DNA from 3 places in the Streptomyces sp. CNS606 genome. Region 3 is predicted to be linked to each of the others. Evidence: riboswitches for the same ligand, from Rfam matches in the RefSeq annotation. Region 3 holds a riboswitch; each other region holds the start of a gene.

Region 1 (3,982 bases), on a different contig from region 3:
CGGTGGTGGCGACGATGAGGTCCGGCTTGAGCGAGGCGATGCCGTCCATGCTGGGCTCGCCGCGGACGCCGATGTCCTTGGGGTCGTTCTCCAGCGGGACGACGGTGTCCCAGGTGTTGTAGCCCTTGACGTCGGCGACGCCGACCGGGTCGACGCCCAGGGAGACGAGGTGTTCGACGACGTTCCACTCGGTGCCGACGACGCGTTCGGCGGGTCCGTCGAGGGTGACCTTCTTGCCCTGGGCGTCGGTGAGGACGAGGGAGTCGCCGGACTTCTTCGCGTCGTCGGCGGCGGGCTCGGTGGTGCCGCAGGCGGTCAGGGTGAGGGCGGCGGTGGCCGCCGCCGCGGCGAGGAGGAGGCGTCTCATGAGGGTGTGGTGAGCCTTTCGTTCCGGGTGTGGTGGCGGCCGACGGCACGGGTGCGCAGGTGGCCGGTCAGGGGGTCCGCGGTGACCTCGACGCGGATGCCGTAGGTCTGTGTGAGGCGTTCGGGGGTCAGGACGTCCTCGGGGGGTCCGTCCGCGATGATCCGTCCCTCGTGGAGCAGCACGATCCGGTCGGCGACCGCGGCGGCCTGGTCGAGGTCGTGCAGGACGACGCCGACGGCGATGTCGTGGACGTCCGCGAGGTCGCGGATGAGGTCGAGGAGTTCGACCTGGTAGCGCAGGTCGAGGTAGGTGGTCGGTTCGTCGAGCAGGAGGACGCCGGTCTCCTGGGCGAGGCAGCCGGCGAGCCAGACGCGCTGGAGCTGTCCTCCGGAGAGGTGTTCGGCGCCGCGTTCGGCGAGTTCCTCGACGCCGGTCAGCCGGAGGGCCCGGTCCACGGCCGCCCGGCCTCGCGGGTCGGCCCTGCCCCAGCGCCCCCGGTACGGGTAGCGGCCGAACTCCACGACGTCCCGTACCGACAGGCCGCTGGGCGCGGCGCGGCCCTGGGTGAGCAGGGCCACCTGCCGGGAGAACTCGCGGGGGCTCAGCGCGAAGCCGTCGGTGTCGGCGTCGATGGCGAGTGTGCCGTGCCGGGGCCGCTGCAGGCGGGCGAGGGTCCGCAGCAGCGTCGACTTCCCGCTGCCGTTCGGGCCGACCAGGACGGTCACCTCACCGAGGGGCAGAGCGACCGACGCGTCGTGCACGACGTCGACGGCGTCGTAGGCGACGGTCAGGTCCGCGGCCGACAGCGCGTGACCGCGGACGGGCGGGGCCTCGGGGGTCTCTTCACCAGCTTTCACGCAGATAAGGCTAGCCTCACCTAAACGGATGGTGGCTCCCGGGGCCGCGGGTTTCCGCTTTCCGGATCGACGCGGTTATGTTGAGCATGCAACCGGTTCGCCCCTCCTGTCCAGGAGCGGCGTCGCAAGAGGGAACCCGGTGGGAATCCGGGACTGCCCCGCAGCGGTGAGCGGGAACGACCGCCGTCACACGCACTGGGCCCGGCAACGGACCTGGGAAGCGACGGCCTGTAGGTGTCCTGACGGGACGCGCCCGCGAGTCCGAAGACCTGCCGGTCGCCCGTGTGCGACAACCGCCCACGGTGCCCGGGGCCTCGAGGGAAGGCCGGTGCCGGACTCCGGCCGTGCCGTCGCGCGCGGACCGTTGACCGCGCCACTCTCCGACACCCTCCTCGTCCCGGCCGGACAGCGACTCGCGAAGGAGAGTTCTGTGGCACACCAGCCCACCGTCTTCCGCACCGACCCGGCGGACCACGCGGCATCCCGCGCGTCCCGGTCCGCCGTCACGCTCGCGCACATCATGAGCGAGCACGACACCAACCTCTACGGCACCATCCACGGCGGCGTGGTGATGAAACTCATCGACGACGCGGCGGCGGCCGCCGCCGGCAGGCACGGCGGCCCGCCGGCGGTGACGGTCTCCGTCGACCGGATGCGGTTCCTGGCCCCCGTGCGCGCGGGCGACCTGCTCACCGTGCACGCCGGGCTGGAGGGCGTCGGCAGGACCTCGATGAACATCGCGGTCCGGGTCACCGCGGAGCGGTGGAACTCTCCCGGACCGGTCACCGAAGTGGCCACCGCGCAGCTCACGTTCGTCGCGGTCGACGCGGACGGACGGCCGCGCCCGGTGCCGCCGCTGCCCGGGGCGGATGCCCCCGGGGGCGAGTGAGTGCGGGCTCACAGCGGGCGTTCTGGTCAACGTCCCGGAGCGTCCGTACACTTGTCCACTGTCCGCGAGGACGACAACTGAATGCGTACGCGATGGGGAAGCCGGTGGGAATCCGGCGCTGACCTGCAACCGTGAACGGCGGCACCGCCCGCCGTGAGCCGGACCGCCCGCGCGCACGTGCACCGCTTTGCACTGTCATGGTCTGCAGCGTGGAGCCCGACCCCTCGGTTTCCCCGCCCCTGAACGCCGCCTGAAGCACGATCGGCGCGTCGGGGGCGCGTACGTGCCGGGGGCCGGTGCCCACCTCAGGGGAGGGGCACCGACGATGAGCCGAGTACTACGCGCGTGGATCACCGCCGTCCTGGTGACGGCCTGCGGCGTGCTGACCGGTCTCGGCACACCGGAGAAGGCCGCCGCGGTCGACACCTCCCGCGGCCGTCCCGGCTTCTGCCCCGACGGCAACGGGGTCACCGTGATCGTCGACTTCCGCGAACTCGGCGGACAGACCCTCGTCCGGTGCGCCGTGGACAGTCAGGAGACCGGACTCGCGGCGCTGAAGGCGGCGGGCATCCAGGTGACCGGCACCAACCGCTGGGGCGAGTCGTTCATCTGCCGGCTGGAGGGCAAGCCCACGGCGGAGACCGAACCCTGCATCGACACCCCGCCGGCCTCGGCGTACTGGTCCTACTGGCACGCGCCGAACGGCGGCGCGTGGACGTACAGCCAGTACGGGGCGACCTACCGCAATCCTCCGGAGGGCAGCTTCGAGGGCTGGTCCTTCTCCAAGGGGCGCGACATGGACTCCGCGCCCGCGCCGCGCGTCGCCCCGCGCCGGCCGTCCGCGTCCAACGGCGGGCAGAGCTCCGGCGGTTCCTCCTCCGGCGGATCGTCGTCCGGTGGGTCCTCGTCCGGCGGGTCGTCGTCGAGCGGTGGATCGTCCTCGGGCGGCTCCTCCGGCGGGACCGGCGGCACCGGCCCGGGCGGCGGCGCGTCGTCCGGTGACACCGGTGCCGACCGTCCGGGGAACGGAGACGGCCCGGCGTCGGACCGCCCGGGCGACCGGGACGAGGACGGAAAGCCGGACGAGAAGGACCGCGACGGCGACAAGAAGCGGGACGGGAAGAAGAGCCCCGACCCCACCGCCTCCGCCGACGACGGGCCGGCCGCTCCCGGGGCCGCTCCGAGCCCGACCGAGGCCGCGGACTGGAGCGGCGGCGAGGACCGGCCCGACCAGACGGCGTCCGGCTCCTCCCTGTCCGCCGGGACCGCGCTGACCGCCGCGGCGGCCGCCGCCCTCGCCGTCGGCGCCGCGGTCCTCGCCTGGCGCCGCCGTCGCACCGGGCACGGGGACTAGCCGGACGTGAAGGACTCCGCAGGAGGCAGAACCACCGCCCTCGCACCGCCGTCCGGCTCCCCCGCCGTACGCCGGGCGGCGGGCGCGCTGCCCCGGACGCTGCACCCGGGCTGCTGGTGGCTGTGGGCGCTGGGCCTCGCGGCCGCCGCGAGCCGGACCGGCAACCCCGTGCTGCTCGGGCTGCTGCTGTCGGTGGCGGGCCTGGTCGTCGTGCAGCGGCGCAGCGACGCCCCCTGGGCGCTCGCGTTCCGCCTCTACCTCGCGCTGGGCGCGTTCATCGTCCTGATGCGGGTGGTGTTCCGGATCGTCTTCGGCGGGGGCCAGGGCGACGTGGTGCTGTTCGTGCTGCCCGAGATCCCGCTGCCCGAACTGGCGCGCGGCATCCGCCTGCTCGGCCCGGTCGCCGCGGAGGAGCTGCTCGGCGGCTTCTACGACGGGATGCGGCTGGCGGCGATGGTGGTGTGTGTGGGCGCCGCCAACGCCCTCGCCAACCCCAAGCGCATGCTCAAGGCCCT
Region 2 (3,982 bases), on a different contig from region 3:
CGACCAGCGCTCCGGCCAGGTCTGTTCGGCCTCCGGGTAGTGGTCGGGGTGGAGCACGCCGCGTGCGGTGCGGGTCGACTCCCAGGCCGGGAGCGGGCCGTGCCGCTCGGCGAGGTCGGCCGACGCCTCGTAGGCGGCGAGCATGATGCGTTCCGAGATGCGGGTGGACAGCTGCTGCGCCGCGGGGGAGTCGAACGGCAGCCGCAGCCGGAAGAAGACGTCCTGGAGGCCCATCAGGCCCAGACCGACCGGACGCCAGCGTGCGTTGGAGCCGCCTGCCTGCTCGGTGGGGTAGTAGTTGACGTCGACCACGCGGTCCAGGAAGGTCACCGCGGTGCGCACGGTGGCGTCCAGACGCTCCCAGTCCATCCCGCCGTCGTCGCCGAGGTGGGCGGCGACGTTGACCGAGCCGAGGTTGCACACGGCGGTCTCGTCGTCGTCGGTCACCTCCAGGATCTCGGTGCACAGGTTGGAGGAGTGGACGACGCGGCCCGGTTCGGCGGTCTGGTTGGCCGTGCGGTTGGCGGCGTCCTTGAAGGTCATCCAGCCGTTGCCGGTCTGCGCGAGGGTACGCATCATCCGCGCGTACAGCTGCCGGGCCGGAACGGACTTCACGGCCTTACCGTCCGCCTCGGCGCGACGGTAGGCGGCGTCGAAGTCGTCGCCCCAGAGGTCCACCAGTTCGGGCACCTCGGCGGGGGAGAACAGCGACCAGTCGGCGTCGGCCTCGACGCGGCGCATGAACTCGTCCGGGATCCAGTGCGCGAGGTTGAGGTTGTGGGTGCGGCGGGCCTCCTCACCGGTGTTGTCCCGCAGCTCCAGGAACTCCTCCAGGTCGGCGTGCCAGGTCTCCAGGTAGACGCAGGCGGCGCCCTTGCGCCGGCCGCCCTGGTTCACCGCGGCGACCGAGGCGTCCAGCGTGCGCAGGAACGGCACGATGCCGTTGGAGTGGCCGTTCGTGCCGCGGATGAGCGAGCCGCGGGCGCGGACGCGGGACCAGGACAGACCGATGCCGCCGGCGTGCTTGGAGAGCCGGGCGACCTGGTGGTAGCGCTCGTAGATCGAGTCCAGTTCGTCCAGCGGCGAGTCCAGCAGGTAGCACGACGACATCTGCGGGTGCCGGGTGCCGGAGTTGAAGAGCGTCGGGGAGGACGGCAGGTAGGACAGCGAGCTGGTCAGCCGGTACAGCTCGGCGACCTCCTCGACGGCCCGCGCGCTGTCGTCCGCCGCCAGCCCGCAGGCGACGCGCAGGAGGAAGTGCTGCGGGGTCTCGACCACCCGGCGGGTCGTGGGGTGGCGCAGGAGGTAGCGGGAGTGGACCGTGCGCAGCCCGAAGTAGCCGAACCGGTCGTCGGCGCCGTCCGCCACGGCGGCGTCGACCAGGGCGTCCAGGCGTGCGGCGTGTGCGCTGACGAATGCGGCGGTGGAGTCCGCGATCAGACCTTCGTGGTGGCCGACGGCGACCGAGGCGGAGAATGAGGTCGCGCCCTGGCCGGCGGCCTCCTCGCGCACGGCGCGGGTCAGCAGCCGGGCCGCCAGGCGCCCGTACTCCGGTTCGTCGCCGATGAGTCCGGCCGCCGCCTCGACGGCCAGCGACCGCAGGTCCGCGTGGGTCGATCCGGGGTGCCGTCCGCGCCGTACCGCCGCGCCGATCCGGGCGGCGTCGGTCGCGGGCAGGTCGGCGGTCAGCTCCGTCAACAGCCGCTCCAGCAGGGCGCTGTCGGCATCCGGCCCGGAAGGCGCCGGGAACGGCGCCGGGACGGCTGCGGCCTCGGGTGCGATGGTCACGGTGACGTGCTCTCCCTCGCTCGGCGGGGGCCGGTGGGGAGGCGTGGCGGGGCGCAGGCGGCGACCCGTTGCGGGCCGGCGTCACCTCGCGTCCGCCGGCCCATCCCACGGGGCCCGGACGTGTACGACGCCGTCGGCAGGTGCTCGGACTCGCGGCGTTCCGGGGCCCGTTCGACGCGTGGAGGCAGGGCACGGCACGCCGCACACCGTTGCGGGACAGTCCCGGATTCGCACCGGATTCCCCTGCGGCGACAGCGAGGACGAGCATACATGTTGGGGTGCTCCGCGCGAGCACCCCAACATCTTGTGTCGCTGGTAGGATTGCCGTGCCCGTCAGTCCTCGTCGTCGGCGAGCTCCAACGCGAAGGTCCACAGTGGCAGACCGGGGATCGGCTCCCAGTCGCGGGCCGGGGTGCGCACGAACCGCAGTCGCCCGTACAGGCGGTGAGCGGTCGTCATCTTCGACTCGGTGGAGAGCACCACGCGTTCCCGGCCGAGGGCCCGCGCGCGTGCCAGGCAGTCGCGCACCAGCGCCTCGCCCACGCCGCGTCCCCGCCCCTTCCGGTGCACGGCCAGCATGCGGAACTCGGCCTCGCCGGGCCGGGCGATGTTCGCGTACTCCCCGCCGTCCCCGACGAAGGTCACGGTGCCCAGCAGGTCGCCGGTGCCCGCGTCCACGGCGACCAGGACCTGTGCGTGCCCGGCGCGGTGCGGCACGTTCCGCAGCACCTCCAGGTACGGGTCCTCCGCGCCGTAGGTGAGCAGCCCGTCCTCCAGGTACGCGTCGGCCGTCAGGTCTCCGACCTCGCCGTACTCCGCCTCGTGCGCCGCCCTGATCGTCACGTCCATGTCCCCAGCATGCAGCACCCCACCGGCGGCCGTGCCGCCGGTGGGGTGCTCGGGTGGGTTCCGTGGATCAGGGAGCGGCGGTGGGAGCCGGCAGCTCCTCCTTCACGCCCCGGTCGCCGGCGTCCGCGCGGTAGTCGGACGGCTTGGTCTCGTCCCGCCCGTCCGGGACCTTGGCGGCCCGCAGGATCACCGTCAGGACGACCGTGACGACCGCGTTCAGCACGAAGGCGGTGAGGCCGATGTAACCGATCTCACCGATCATCGGGATCTCCGCCGTGCTGCCGCCGAAGTGCTCCTGCTTCGGGCTGGACACGTTGTACGCCGCGATGGTGCCGTACACCATGCCCGCCGCCCAGCCGGCGAGCAGCGCCCACCGGTGGAACCAGCGCGTGAACAGGCCACCGACCAGGGACGGGAAGGTCTGCGCGATCCAGATGCCGCCCAGCAGCTGGAAGTTGAGCGCCGCCGTCTTGTCCAGGGTGAGGACGAAGACCAGGGCGCCGACCTTCACCAGCAGCGAGGTGACCTTGGAGACCTTGGTCTCCTGCTCCGGGGTGGCGTTCGGCTTGAGGAAGTCGCGGTAGACGTTCCGGGTGAACAGGTTCGCCGCGGCGATCGACATGATGGCCGCCGGGACCAGGGCGCCGATGCCGATGGCGGCGAACGCGACGCCCGCGAACCAGGCCGGGAACATGTTCTCGAACAGCTGCGGCACCACCAGCTGCGGATTGTCCAGCGAGATGCCGGCCGCGATGCCCATGAAGCCGAGCAGCGCCAGCAGGCCCAGCATCAGCGAGTACAGGGGCAGGATGGTGGTGTTGCGGCGGATCACCTCGCGGCTGCGGCTGGACAGCGTCGCGGTGATCGCGTGCGGGTACATGAACAGCGCCAGCGCGGAGCCGAGTGCCAGCGTCGCGTACGCCCAGTGGCCCTCGGGCCCGGTGACCAGTGCTCCGCCGGTCTCGGAGAGCTTCTCGCCCGCGCTGGAGAAGATGTCGTCGAAGCCCCCGAGCTTGATCGGGATGTAGATGATCGCGACGGCGATCACGATGTAGATCAGCGAGTCCTTGACGAACGCGATCAGGGCCGGTGCCCGCAGTCCCGAGGAGTAGGTGTAGGCCGCGAGCACGCCGAAGGCGATGAGCAGCGGCAGGTCCTTGATGAACCAGTGCGTCGACGCGCCGCCGCCGATGCCCATCACGTCCAGCACCGCCTGGATGCCGACGAGCTGCAGCGCGATGTAGGGCATGGTGGCGAGGATGCCGGTCAGCGCCACGGCCAGGGACAGGCCGCGCGAGCCGAAGCGGCCCTTCACGAAGTCCGAGGTCGTCACGTAGCCGTGCCG
Region 3 (3,982 bases):
CCTCGCCGCCTGGGGCGCCACACGCCTGACCTACCGCCTCACCCGCAACGTGAGCGAGGAGCAGGCGGGCAAGGGCTACCGGGCCGGCCAGATCACCTCCGCCGCGCTGGTCTCCCTGGCGCACGGCACCAACGACGCGCAGAAGACGATGGGCGTCATCACCCTCGCCCTGATCGCGGGCGGCGCGCTGGCCCCGGACGCGGGCCCGCCCATGTGGGTGGTCGTCTCGGCCGGTGTCGCCATCGCACTGGGCACATACCTCGGCGGCTGGCGGATCATCCGCACTCTCGGCAAGGGCCTCACCGACATCCACCCGCCGCAGGGCTTCTCGGCGCAGACGAGCGCCGCGGTCACCATCCTGGCCTCCTCCCACCTGGGCTTCTCGCTGTCCACCACGCACACCTGCTCCGGCGCCGTGATGGGCGCGGGGATGGGGCGCAAGGGCGGCACCGTCCGCTGGGGCACGGCGGGCCGGATGCTGGCCGCCTGGGGCATCACCGTCCCGGCCGCGGGTCTGGTCGCGGGCGGCGCGGCGCTGCTGGCCGAGCGCGGCAACGTCGGCGTGACCGTGGTCGCCGTCCTCGGCGTACTGGTCAACGGCGCCATCTGGCTGGCCTCGCGCCGGCAGCCGGTCGACCACACCAACGTCAACGACATGCCGGAGGACTCCGCCCCGGAATCCCGCTCCGACGCACAGGACGCGGGCGTGGTGGCCGCCGCGATGAGCGCCGTCGCGCCACCGCCGGCCGGCGCGGTCCCCGAGCAGCACGGCGCGCAGGACGAGGAGTCCGAGCACGCCCGCACCAAGGCCTCCGTCTCCGGCGCCTGACGCGCCCCACCCGAAGGAAGCGAAGCACTCACCATGGACATCCACTGGTCCGCCCTGATCAACGTGTTCGGCGTCAGCCTGCTGGCTTCCGTCGCACTGGTCGGCGTGTTCACCCTGGGCATCGTGGGCTCCGCACCGCGCAAGGACGGCGGCAGCGCCTCCGTGCCGGCCCGCATCGGCGCGTACCTCTGCTACGCGGTCTGCGCGGCCGCCGTGGCGTACGGCATCTACCTGATCGGCGCCTGAACCCCCGCGCACCGAGGGGTGGGTACGGCCTGCGGGCCGCACCCACCCCTCTCGCGTACCCGAGGCGGCCCGGGCGGGACGCGACGGCGCGACGTGGGGGTGGTCACACTGCTTCGCCGCAGGTCGGGGGCGAGTTGACGGTCGTGGGGGGCCGTGATGGACTTCCGGCAGCCGAACGGCGGCAGAAGAGGAAGCCGGTGCGAATCCGGCGCGGTCCCGCCACTGTCACCGGGGAGCGCCCCTCACCACACGCCACGGCCCGCCAGCGGGCTGGAAGGCCGGGGAGGCGCCGATCCGGGAGCCAGGAGACTCTCGCCGCCGGACACGTCGAGCCAGGGCGAGGACCCTGAGTGAGGACTCCGCCATGCGTGGCTTCTGCGCCGCTCCCCCACCCCGCACCTCGCCGTGTTCCTGCGAGGCTCCACAGCCCGTCGTCTGATGCCGCGTCCGCGTGCGTACGCGTACGGGGTGACGCTCGGCTTCCTCGCCGACCTCGCGCTGGGCGACCCCCGGCGCGGACACCCCGTGGCGGCCTTCGGCCGCGCGGTGAACCGGGCCGAAGGCGCCCTGTGGCGTGACCACCGCGGTGCCGGGGCGTTGTGCACCGTGGTGTGCGCCGGCGGCGTGGCGGCCGCCGCGGCGGGCCTCAACGCGGCCGCCGGGAGGGCGCGTTCGACGCTGCCCTCGGTGGTGCTGGCCGCGGTCGCCGGCTGGACGGTGCTCGGCGGGACCTCGCTGATCCGCGAGGCGCGGGCGGTCGGCGCCGCACTCGCCGCGGGCGACGTGCCGGCGGCGCGGCGGCGGCTGCCGCACCTGTGCGGGCGGGACCCGGAGGCGCTGGACGCCGAGGGCGTCGCGCGGGCGGTCGTCGAGTCGGTGGCGGAGAACACCTCCGACGCCGTGGTGGGCGCGCTGGTGTGGGGAGCGGTCGCCGGTGTGCCGGGCCTGGTGGCCTTCCGCGCGGTGAACACCCTGGACGCGATGCTGGGCCACCGCTCCCCCAGGCTGCTGCGTTTCGGCTGGGCGCCGGCGCGGCTGGACGACCTGGCGGGCTGGCCCGGCGCCCGGCTGACGGCCACGCTGGCCGCACTCGCCGGATCCGACCCGAGCGGCGCCCTGCGGGTCTGGCGTGCGGACGCCTCCCGCCACCCCAGCCCCAACGCGGGCCCGGTGGAGGCCGCGTTCGCCGGGGCGCTGGGCGTACAGCTGGGCGGGACGTTGGCGTACGCGGGGCGGGTCGAGCACCGGCCGGTGCTCAACGCCCGTGGCCGGCCGGTCCGTACGGAGGACGTCGAGCGCGCGGTGCGGCTCTCCCGCCGCGTCGGTGTGCTGGCGCTGGTGACGACGACGGCCGTGAGGGTCGTGGCCGCGCGGAAGGGGAGGCGGCGGTGAACGCGGTGCGGCGGGGCGGCGGTCTGCTGGTCGCGGGGACGACCTCGGACGCCGGGAAGAGCGTGGTCACGGCCGGGGTCTGCCGCTGGCTGGCCCGCAAGGGGCTGAAGGTCGCGCCGTTCAAGGCGCAGAACATGTCGCTGAACTCCTTCGTCACCCGGGAGGGCGCGGAGATCGGCCGGGCGCAGGCCATGCAGGCGGCCGCCGCCCGGGTGGAACCCAGCGCGGCGATGAACCCGGTGCTGCTCAAGCCGGGCGGCGACCGCACCAGTCAGGTCGTCCTGATGGGCAGGCCGGTGGGCGAACTGAGCGCCCGCGGCTACCACGAGGACAGGCAGCGGAAGCTGCTGGAGACGGTCGCCGGGTGCCTGGAGGAGCTGCGCGCCACCCACGACGCCGTGATCTGCGAGGGCGCGGGCAGCCCCGCCGAGATCAACCTGCGGCGCAACGACATCGTCAACATGGGTCTGGCGCGGGCGGCGCGCCTCCCCGTGGTGGTCGTCGGCGACATCGACCGCGGCGGGGTCTTCGCCTCGTTCTTCGGTACGACCGCGCTGCTGTCCCCCGAGGATCAGGCGCTGGTGTGCGGCTATCTGGTCAACAAGTTCCGCGGCGACACGACGCTGCTGCAGCCGGGGCTGGAGATGCTGCACCGGCTCACCGGCCGCCCGTCGCTGGGCGTGCTCCCGCACCGGCACGGCCTGGGCATCGACGAGGAGGACGGGCTGCGCATCTCCCTGCGCGGCACCGTGCGGGAGGCGTCGACGGCGCCGCCGCACGGCGCGGACGTGCTGCGGGTCGCCGTGCTGCCGGTCCCGCTGATGTCGAACTTCACCGACGTGGACGCCCTCGCCGCCGAGCCCGGCGTGGTGGTCCGCTTCTGCGACCGGCCGGAGGAACTGGCCGACGCCGACCTGGTGGTGGTGCCCGGCACCCGCGGCACCGTGAAGGCGCTGGAGTGGCTGCGCGCACGAGGGCTGGCCGACGCCCTCGCCCGGCGTGCGGCCGAGGACCGGCCGGTGCTCGGCGTCTGCGGCGGCTACCAGGTGCTCGGCGAGCGCATCGAGGACCACGTCGAGTCGCGTGCGGGCGTCGTGAAGGGCCTGGGGCTGCTGCCGGTGCGGGTGCGTTTCGCCCCCGGGAAGACACTCGCCCGCCCGGCCGGCACCGCACTGGGCGAACCGGTCGAGGGATACGAGATCCACCACGGCGTCGCCGACGTGCGCGGCGGCGAGCCGTTCGTCACCGACGGCACCGGCGGCCGCCCCCTGGACGGCTGCCGGGTCGGCCCGGTGTGGGGCACGCACTGGCACGGCGCGCTGGAGTCCGACGCCTTCCGCCGGGCCTTCCTGCGACGCGTCGCCTCCGACGCCGGCCGGGCCTTCCTCCCGGCTCCCGACACCGCCTTCGCGCGGCTGCGCGAGGAGCAACTCGACCGGCTGGGGGACCTGATCGAGGAACACGCGGACACGGGCGCGCTGCTGCGGCTGATCGAGGAGGGCCCGCCGGGCGGGC

The links. A riboswitch is a leader RNA that binds a small molecule or an ion and turns the genes downstream of it on or off. The one in region 3 is predicted to bind cobalamin.
Region 1: it holds a riboswitch for cobalamin, as region 3 does, so the genes downstream of both, K304_RS33685 (hypothetical protein) here and K304_RS0102015 (cobalamin biosynthesis protein) in region 3, are expected to answer to the same signal.
Region 2: it holds a riboswitch for cobalamin, as region 3 does, so the genes downstream of both, K304_RS0126280 (ribonucleoside-diphosphate reductase subunit alpha) here and K304_RS0102015 (cobalamin biosynthesis protein) in region 3, are expected to answer to the same signal.

The regions. Positions count from the first base shown of each region.
Region 1 covers NZ_AUFD01000031.1:7,593-11,574, reverse strand. Annotated here, with positions in the region: gene K304_RS0118950 (iron-siderophore ABC transporter substrate-binding protein) at 1-367, opposite strand, end outside; gene K304_RS0118945 (ABC transporter ATP-binding protein) at 364-1,224, opposite strand; cobalamin riboswitch at 1,301-1,515, shown strand; gene K304_RS0118940 (acyl-CoA thioesterase) at 1,655-2,113, shown strand; cobalamin riboswitch at 2,164-2,299, shown strand; gene K304_RS33685 (hypothetical protein) at 2,439-3,467, shown strand; gene K304_RS0118930 (CbiQ family ECF transporter T component) at 3,474-3,982, shown strand, end outside.
Region 2 covers NZ_KE384522.1:358,332-362,313, reverse strand. Annotated here, with positions in the region: gene K304_RS0126280 (ribonucleoside-diphosphate reductase subunit alpha) at 1-1,788, opposite strand, end outside; cobalamin riboswitch at 1,907-2,056, opposite strand; gene K304_RS0126275 (GNAT family N-acetyltransferase) at 2,122-2,637, opposite strand; gene mctP (monocarboxylate uptake permease MctP) at 2,705-3,982, opposite strand, start outside.
Region 3 covers NZ_AUFD01000006.1:43,185-47,166, forward strand. Annotated here, with positions in the region: gene K304_RS0102005 (inorganic phosphate transporter) at 1-829, shown strand, start outside; gene K304_RS0102010 (hypothetical protein) at 863-1,075, shown strand; cobalamin riboswitch at 1,264-1,386, shown strand; gene K304_RS0102015 (cobalamin biosynthesis protein) at 1,514-2,467, shown strand; gene K304_RS0102020 (cobyric acid synthase) at 2,464-3,982, shown strand, end outside.